Xanthobacter dioxanivorans: one gene and its partner. The main gene of each other region encodes a partner of the protein of the gene in region 2 in a complex. Links are inferred from orthologs where the notes say so. Each region holds a gene or a part of one and is shown on either strand. Other genes may lie near its edges.

Region 1 (4,193 bases), 410 kb from region 2 along the record:
CGAGCTTGGCCTGGAGGATTTTCACCGGCTCGCCGGCGAGCCCGCGTTTCAGTAGAGCCATTTTAGTCCCCGTTGCAGGAGGGTTGGGCCAACAGCACAGTTATAGACGCTGCCGATGACAACGGCAGCGGAACTGAACGGGGTCCAAAAAGAAAAATGCCGGGCCCGGTTAGGAGCCCGGCAAGTATCGCCGCAGAGCGGCGAACCTTCCAGAGGGGAACAGCTGACGCACCGCACAGGATGCAATCAGCGCTTGGGTAAAGTGCCCGTCCGTTAGGCATTTTGCAATGGAGACTGATCGCATATCAGGCATGTGCCCAGCGCTTGGCTCGACGGCGTGACAGGCACCAGTTTACCATCGACGGTCATAAATCAGTAATTCCAGCGCTGCGCCTTGGAGATGAGAAAGTCGCGGAAGACCTGGATGCGCGCCACCGAGCGCATTTCCTGCGCGTAGGTGAAATAGGCCTCCAGCTTCGGCGTCTCGCGGTCGGTGAAAAGCTGCACCAGGGAAGTGGAATCGTCGGAGAGGTAGTCGGGCAGCGTGCCGATGCCCACCCGCGCTCCACGGCGCGCTTGAGGCCGAGCACGTTGTTCACCTCGAAGGCGGGAATGCGCGGGGTCGAGCCGTCGCGGCCGGCATGCTCCAGCCAGTTGAGCCCCTGGAAGTAGGAGGGAATCGGCCCGCCCAGCAGCAGGATGCGATGCTTGTCGAGCTCGTCCAGCGAGCGCGGGTGGCCGTGGCGCTTCAGATAATCGGCCGAGGCGTAGGCGTGGAAGTGAACGGTGAACAGCTTGCGCTGCACCAGGTCCGGCTGGACCGGCTGGCGCATGCGGATGGCCACGTCCGCCTCGCGCATGGCGAGATCCAGTTCCTCGTCGGTGAGGATGAGCTGGATGCGGATGTCGGGGAACAGGTCCACGAACTCGCCCACCCGCGCCGTCAGCCAGTGGGTGCCGAGCCCCATGGTGGTGGTCACGCGCAGGTCGCCATTGGGCTTCTCCCGGCTGTCGGTGAGCTGCGCGCGCGCCGATTCGAGCTTCAGGAACACCTCATGGGCGGTGCGGTAGAGCAGCTCCCCCTGCTCGGTGAGGATGAGGCCGCGGGCGTGGCGGTGGAACAGGGGTACCTTCAGCTCGGCCTCGAGCGCGGAGACCTGCCGGCTCACCGCCGATTGCGACAAGCCCAGCGTCTCGCCCGCATGGGTGAACGAACCGGCTTCGGCGGCGACGTGGAAGACCTTCAGCTTGTCCCAATCCATCAGCCCCAGCCCCTCACCCGTCACCGGCCATTCTCCGCCGGGACTGCCACATGGTTCAATCGGTTAGAACGAAGAGTCCGGCGCCGCGCCTTCACACAGATGCCTCCATCGCGGAAGCACCTGCCTCCGGGACGGGGCGCGGCGGGAGGCGGGCTATTCGGCCGCCTTCGCCACGCTTTGGTGCGCCAGGAAGCGTTCCGCCTCCAGTGCGGCCATGCATCCACGGCCCGCCGCCGTGACCGCCTGGCGATAGATGTCGTCGGCCACGTCGCCCGCCGCGAACACGCCCGGAACCGACGTGGCCGTGGAATCGGGAGCGGTCCAGACGTAGCCGCTTTCCTTGAGCCTCAACTGGTCTTTCACCAGCTCTGTGGCAGGCGCATGGCCGATGGCGATGAATATGCCGTCAGCGCCGAGCTCGGTGAGGGCACCGGTCCGCACGTCGCGCAGCCTGGCGGCGGTGACCTTGGTGATGGCGTCGTCGTTCAGGCCGACCACCTCGGCGAGCTCCGCATTCCAGACCACGTTGACCTTGGGATTGGCGAACAGGCGCTCCTGCAGGATCTTTTCGGCGCGGAAGCCGTCACGGCGGTGCACCACCGTCACCTTGGAGGCGAAGTTGGTGAGGAACAGCGCTTCCTCTACCGCCGTGTTGCCGCCGCCCACCACGACCACCTCCTTGCCGCGATAGAAGAAGCCGTCGCAGGTGGCGCAGGCGGAAACGCCGAAGCCGCGATAGGCCGCCTCGCTCTCCATCCCCAGCCAGCGCGCCTGGGCACCGGTGGCGAGGATCACCACGTCGGCCACGTAGGTCGCGCCGGATTCGGTCACCATCCGGAACGGCCGATGGGAGAGATCAAGGCTCGCCACGTGGTCGGCGATGATCTTCGTGCCCATGTGCTCGGCCTGGGCGCGCATCTGCTCCATCAGCCACGGACCCTGGATCGGGTCGGCGAAGCCGGGATAATTCTCCACATCGGTGGTGATGGTGAGCTGGCCGCCGGGCTGGATGCCCTCGAAGAGCACCGGCTCCAGCATCGCGCGGGCCGCATAGATGGCCGCAGTATAGCCGGCGGGGCCAGACCCGATGATGACGACCTTCACGTTCTGGGCAGTCATAATGTCCTCGGAAAACGCTGCGTCGGGCCCTGCGCCGACGCCATGCGGCGCGCCCGGAGCCTGTCCCGCGCCAGCGCGGGAGCCATGCGCGAATGTAGGGGCTCTCCTGCACCGCCACAAGGCACCGGCTCCGCTGCCGATCGAAGCGTTCCGCCGCAGGGCCGCGCACGGCGGCGGAACGCTTCGCGGACGCACCCCGCGAAAGATTATTTCGTTGCGTTGCGGCAAACGCGCACTAAGGTGCCGCTGTCCGTTGCCCCACAGGAGCCTCGCCTTGACCGTTCGCCTCGACGCTGTCGATTGGAAGATCCTCGACGAGCTGCAGCGGGATGGGCGCATGACCAACGTGGAGCTGTCACGCCGCGTCGGCATCTCCGCCCCGCCCTGCCTGCGCCGGGTGCGGGCGCTGGAAGAGGACGGCATCATCCTGGGCTATCGGGCGCTGCTCGAGGAAAAGCGGCTCGGCTACGACCTGATGGCCTTTGCCATGGTGCACCTCATCAGCCAGGCCGAAACGGACCTCGACGCCTTCCAGCAACGCATCGCCCAATGGCCTCTCGTGCGCAGCGCCTGGATGCTCTCCGGCGACGTGGACTTCCTGATGCTGTGCGTGGCGCCGGACCTGCGGACCTTCCAGGCCTTCGTGCTGGAGATCACCGCCGCGCCGAACGTGCGCAACGTGAAGACGGCGCTCACCCTGAAGCAGGCCAAGAACGCCCCCGTTGTGCCGCTGGAATCGGGAGTGCCGAAAGGCGCCTGAGGGCGGCTCCGCAGCGCGAAGCCCGTGCGGAGCGATGTTCCCCCCGGGCGAGCCGGGGGACCACGCCGCCACAAGAGGCGAGAAGCGGGAAAGCCGGCGCCCGGACCGTCGAGCCGGCGTATCCGGCTCAGGCCCAGCGCACCCCGACGATCTCGAACGATCGCGCGCCCTTCGGGGTCACCACCTCCACGGAAGAGCCCTTCTTCTTGCCGATGAGCGCCCGCGCCACGGGAGAGGAGATGGAGATGCGGCCGGCCTTCGCGTCAGCCTCGCTGTCGCCGACGATCTGCCAGACCTTCTCCTCCTCGGTATCCTCGTCGACGAGGGTGACCGTGGCGCCGAATTTCACCACGTCGCCCGAAAGCTTGGACACGTCGATCACCTCGGCGCGCGACAGCTTGTCCTCCAGGTCGGCGATGCGGCCCTCGTTCAGCGACTGCTGCTCCTTGGCGGCGTGATACTCCGCATTCTCGGACAGGTCGCCATGGGCGCGCGCCTCGGAGATGGCGGCGATGATGCGCGGACGCTCCACCTGCTGACGCTGCTTCAACTCTTGCTCGAGGGCGGTGTAGCCCCCCGCCGTCATGGGAATCTTCTCCATGGGTCCTTCTTCAGACCTCCTGAAATGTCGGCGCGCCGGATTCGCCGTGAACCGGCGCATCCGACGCCTGAAACAGAGCCGCGGCCTGAAGCGCGGCGCTCCAAAACCTCGGCGACCGCCCGCGCGGGGAGACATCTCCCACAGCGAAGGCTCCGCCGCCCCCCTCGGCCATCCGGCGAGGGGAGACGACAACGAAAACGCCCGTGGCGGAACGAGATTCCACGCGCGCCGCGTCCAACCGGGGACGCAGAGTCAGGCGACGGAGGCTTTCCCCCGCGCCAGATCGGACGCCCCGTGCCCACCGGCACTGAAATAGCCCTGCAGCGGGCGCACCGTCAGATCGCCGCCCACATAGGCCTTGATCCCCTGCGCCGCAGCTATGGCTCCCGACAGCGTGGTGTAATACGGCACTTTCTGCAAGAGGGCCGCCCGCCGGAGCGAACGGCTGTCG
Region 2 (4,726 bases):
CTGCGCTGCGGCGGGGCGGAGACCAAGCGCGACATGGAGAGCGGGCGCGACGAGGTGCGGGTGATGACCGTGCACGGCGCCAAGGGGCTGGAGGCGCCGCTCGTCATCCTCGCCGACACGGTGGACATGCCCCGCACCCGCACCTCCGGCGGCCTCATCTGCGTGCCGGGGCCGGATGGCGAGGTGCCGGTTCTGGCGCCCCGCAAGGCGGAGGACCCGGCACGGCTTGCCGCGGCCCGCGCCGCCGCCGCCGCGCGCGAGCTGGAGGAGCACCGGCGCCTGCTCTACGTGGCGCTCACGCGGGCCGAGGATGCGGTGATCGTCTGCGGCGCCGAGACCCGCGAAGCGGGCAAGGACAAGCCCCACGCCCGCCCGGAGGGCTGCTGGTACGACCTGGTGCGCGCCGCGCTCGAGGACGATGCGCAGGAATGCCCCGCCCTCGGTTTCGAGGGCACGGTGCTGCGCTGGAGCAAGGGGCCGGGTCTTGCCGTCGCCGGCCCGGCCGCGCCGCTGCCCGCCGCGGCCGGCGGGCCCGTGGCCGCCTTTCCCCATCCTGCGCCCGCCGAGGCCGCCTTGCGCGTCCTGCGCCCGTCCAGGGCCGAGGCGCCGGGACCCGCGCCACTGCGCACGCCGTCGGTCGTGGCGGGGGGGCTTCCCGGGCTCTCTCCCCTGGTGCGCGGTGACCTGGTGCATCGCCTGCTGGCCGGCCTGCCGGACGTTCCCGCGGCCGAGCGTGAGGCCGCCGGGCTGCGCCTGCTGCGCCACGCCGCCGACGGCGTCGCCGATGGGCTGCACCGGGAGGTGCTGGAGGAAGCGTTGGGGGTGCTGGGCCATGCGCCGCTCGCGGACCTGTTCGGCGCCGGCAGCCGGGCGGAGGTGCCGGTGGTCGGCCGCCTGCCCGCATTGGATGGTAATCCGTTCCATATTTCCGGACGGGTGGACCGCCTCGCCGTCCAGGGCGGGCGAATCCTCGTGGCCGATTTCAAGACCGACCGGACCCCGCCGGAGCAGCCGGGCGAGGTGACCGAGGCCTATGTGGCGCAGCTTGCCGTCTATGGGGCGCTGCTGTCGGCGTCGTTCGGCGGCCTGCCGTTCGAGGCGCGGCTCATTTACACAGCCGGCCCGCGTGTCTTTTCCCTTGATGCACAGCGGCTCGCCGCCGCGCTGGACGGGCTCGGCGTGTCATCCCCGAAGGTCACCTCGGCGTGACGCGCCTTGACGGGAAGGGGAGGGGCTCCCTACGTTCAGGCCCAAGATTCAGTGGTTCCCCCAAATCTCCCCTACGAGGTCTGCTATGTCGGTCGAGAAGGTATCGGATCAGAGTTTCGAGCAGGACGTGATCAATTCGAGCGCTCCGGTGATCGTGGACTTCTGGGCCGAGTGGTGCGGCCCCTGCCGCATGGTGGGCCCGATCCTCGAGGAAGTGTCCGGCGAGATGGGCGAGAAGGTGCGCATCGTGAAGCTGAACGTGGACGAGAATCCGCAGACCGCTTCCAAGTACGGCATCATGTCCATCCCCACCCTGCTGCTGTTCAAGGACGGCAAGATCGCCTCCCGCCAGGTGGGCGCCGCCCCCAAGGCGAAACTGGTGCAGTGGATCAACGGCGCCATCTGAGGCGTAGATCGTCCCGCACCGGGATCAGGACGAAGAAGCCCCGGCGGGAAGCCGGGGCTTTTTTATGGGCGTTGGAGTTAGGGGGCCATCTCGACCACGCGCCCGGCAATCGCCAGCGCGCTGGTGAGACCGGGCGATTCGATGCCGAACAGGTTCAGCAGCCCCGGCAGGCCGTGCATTGCCGGCCCCTGGATCAGGAAGTCCGCGGACGCGCCGCCGCTCACCTCGATCTTCGGCCTGATCCCGGCATAGCCGGGCTCCAGGTCCTCGTCCCGCACCTGCGGCCAGTAGCGGCGGATGGAGCCCAGCATGCCGGCCTTGCGGGTCGGGTCCACCCGATAGTCCCGCTCGCTCACCCATTCCACGTCCGGCCCGAAGCGCCCCTGTCCGCCGAGGTCCAGCGTCAGGTGGGTTCCGAGCCCGCCGGGCTCCGGCACCGGATAGATGAGATGGCGGAACGGCACCTTGCGGCCGCAGGTGAAATAATTGCCCTTGGCCATGGCCTGGGCCGGCACGCGCGCTTCGGGCATGCCTGAGATGCGGCTGGCGACGCCGGGCGCGTCGAGGCCGGCGCTGTTCACCAGCAGGCGGCAGCCGAGCATCATGGGGCTGGCGCCGCCGGTGCGCACAACCAGGCCGCCCGTCCCGGGCTCCGCCGCCTCGAAGGGCGCCTGGAGGGCGAGCATTCCGCCGGCGGCCTCCATGTCTCCCTGGATCGCGAGCATCAGCCCATGGGTATCGACGATGCCGGTGGACGGCGAGAGCAGGGCCGCGTGCACGCCGAGCGCCGGTTCGAGCCGGCGCGCCTCGCCCGCATCCAGCAGCCGCAGGTCATCCACTCCGTTCGCCGCCCCGCGCTCCGCCAGCCTCTCAAGGTAGCCCACCTCCTCCGCGCTGGCGGCGACGATCAGCTTGCCGAGCCGGGCGTGGCCGACGCCGTGGCTGGCGCAGAACGCATAAAGGGCGTCGCGGCCCTTCACGCACAATTCGGCCTTGAGGCTTCCTGGCTCGTAATAGATGCCGGCATGGATCACCTCGGAATTGCGCGAGGAGATGCCGGTTCCGATGGCCTCCGCCGCCTCCAGAACCACCACCTCCCGCCCCGACAGCGCCAGCGCGCGGGCCACCGCGAGGCCGACGACCCCGGCCCCGACGACGATGCATTCCACCTGGTCCATGGCTCGGCGCTCACTCGTCCGCCGCCACGAGGATCGCGCGTTCCGGCGGGATGTGCAGAGTGACCGGCCGGCCCTCCTCGAGCAAGTGGGAGGGGAAGGCATGGGCCCTGATCGAGCCGCCGGGCCAGCCCACGGTATAGACGATGACGTCGCCGAGGATCTCGCGCCGCTCGATCCGCGCCGGCCAGGTATTCTCCGGAAGGTGGCTCTCGCCAGGGGTCGCGGCCGGCGTGGAAATCTGCGGGTAGACGGTGCGGACGGCGATGAGCTGGCGGCCGCCGGTGGTGACCTTCGGCAGGTTCTCGCGCGGCGCGCACCGCATGTGCGCGCCGCCCACCTGCGCCAGGATATGCCCGGAGCCGTCGCGGCCCGTGACCTCGGCTTCCAGAATGTTCGCCGCGCCGACGAAATCGGCGACGAAGCGGCTGCGTGGGGTGTCGTAGATGTCGAGCGGCCGTCCGGCCTGCTCGATCCGCCCTTCGCGCATGATGATGATCTGGTCGGACATGGCCATGGCCTCTTCCTGGTCATGCGTCACGTAGATGGTGGTGAGGCCGAGGCGGTTCTGCAGGTCCTTGAGCTCGGTGCGCATGCGGGCGCGCAGCCGGGCGTCTAGGTTGGACAGCGGCTCGTCCAGCAGCACCGCCTTCGGCGAGAAGGCATAGGCGCGGGCGAGGGCGACCCGTTGCTGCTGGCCGCCGCTGAGGTCGGTCGCCGGCCGGTCGATGTAGGCGGCCATGCCCACCATGTCGAGCGCGGAGAGCACCCGGCTGTGCAGCTCCTGCCCGCGCACGCCCTGCAGGCGCAGGCCGTAGCCCACGTTCTCCTTTACGCTCATGTGCGGCCAGATGGCGTAGGACTGGAACACCATGGAGAGCCGCCGCTTCTCCGCCGGCACGTTGATGCGCCGGGCGGAGGAGAACACGGTCCGCCCGTCGACGATGATCTCGCCTTCGAGCGGCGTCTCCAGGCCGGCGATGGAGCGCAGCATGGTGGACTTGCCGCAGCCCGAGGGGCCGAGCAGGGAGAGGTGCGCGCCCGCCGGCACCGACAGCGACACCCCATGCACCGCGATCTTGCCCTCATAGGCGGCGACGAGCCCGCGCACCTCGATGAACGGCGCGGGCGCGGCCGCCGGCCTCTGCTCCCCGGCGGCAAACGCCGCATCGGCGGCATAGGCGTGCGGCGCGGCGGGTGTGTTGATCTGAGCGTCCATCATTCCTCCAGATTGTCTTGCCGCGGGCGCTTCGGCCCTTTTTTCATTCACACGCCGACACCGCCCCCGGTGGCCTTGCGCACGACCAGCAGGGTGGTGAGCAGGATCACCGTCTGGACGATGACGAGGGCGCTCACCTGCGGCAGGCCGCCGGAATCCCAGAAGCTGAGGATGGCGGGCCCGAGCACCGGGTTCGCTGCGCTGGACAGGAAGATGGAGGCGCTCACCTCGCGCACCGACACCATGAACAGCAAAGCGAAGGTGGCGGTGAGGCCGGTGGACAGCAGAGGCAGGGTGACGCCGGCGAGGATGCGCAGCCGCCCCGCTCCGAACACCCGCCCGGCCTCCTCCAGCGCCTTGTCGATCTGCACCACCACCCCGCTCATGCTGCGGTAGCCCAGCGGCAGGAAGATCACCACATAGGCCAGCAGTACCGCCCACAAGGTGCCGTAGATCTTGAACGGCAGGACCAGCACCGCCCACATGAAGCCGAAGGCGAAGATGAGGTGCGGTACCGACTGGGGCAGCATGATCACCTGCTCCAGCAGCATCCGCCCACGCCCGCGGGAGCGGTGGATGACCCAGGCCAGCAGCGCCGTCAGCAGGGTGCCGATCAGCCCCGTGCCGAGGCCGAGCAGCAGGCTGTTGCCGATGGCGAGGCGCGCCGTCGGATAGTCCCACAGCACGTACCTGAAGTTGGCCAGGGTGAACGCGTCG

What was found. Proteins that work in one complex are often made in the same cells at the same time.
Region 1: the proteins of trxA (region 2) and trxB are in contact, whole or in part, in a crystal structure (PDB 1F6M), measured with the Escherichia coli proteins. The link is inferred for Xanthobacter dioxanivorans from one-to-one orthologs.

Annotation. Positions count from the first base shown.
Region 1 is NZ_CP063362.1:3,201,105-3,205,297, reverse strand. The notes cover bases 401-3,217. They hold trxB (thioredoxin-disulfide reductase), read right to left. Parts: upstream 2,385-3,217; coding sequence 1,416-2,384; downstream 401-1,415. Other genes in these bases: EZH22_RS14950 (Lrp/AsnC family transcriptional regulator), read left to right, coding at 2,656-3,141. Outside these bases: EZH22_RS32400 (peptidoglycan-binding domain-containing protein), read right to left, coding at 1-61; transcription elongation factor GreA, read right to left, coding at 3,269-3,742; carB (carbamoyl-phosphate synthase large subunit), read right to left, coding at 3,995-4,193.
Region 2 is NZ_CP063362.1:2,796,866-2,801,591, forward strand. Bases 1-2,954 are described here. They hold trxA (thioredoxin), read left to right. Parts: upstream 1-1,294; coding sequence 1,295-1,615; downstream 1,616-2,954. Other genes in these bases: addA (double-strand break repair helicase AddA), read left to right, coding at 1-1,209; EZH22_RS13180 (NAD(P)/FAD-dependent oxidoreductase), read right to left, coding at 1,693-2,793; EZH22_RS13185 (ABC transporter ATP-binding protein), read right to left, coding at 2,804-2,954. In the rest of the region: more of EZH22_RS13185, read right to left, coding at 2,955-4,009; EZH22_RS13190 (ABC transporter permease), read right to left, coding at 4,057-4,726. UniProt on the Escherichia coli protein: Participates in various redox reactions through the reversible oxidation of its active center dithiol to a disulfide and catalyzes dithiol-disulfide exchange reactions.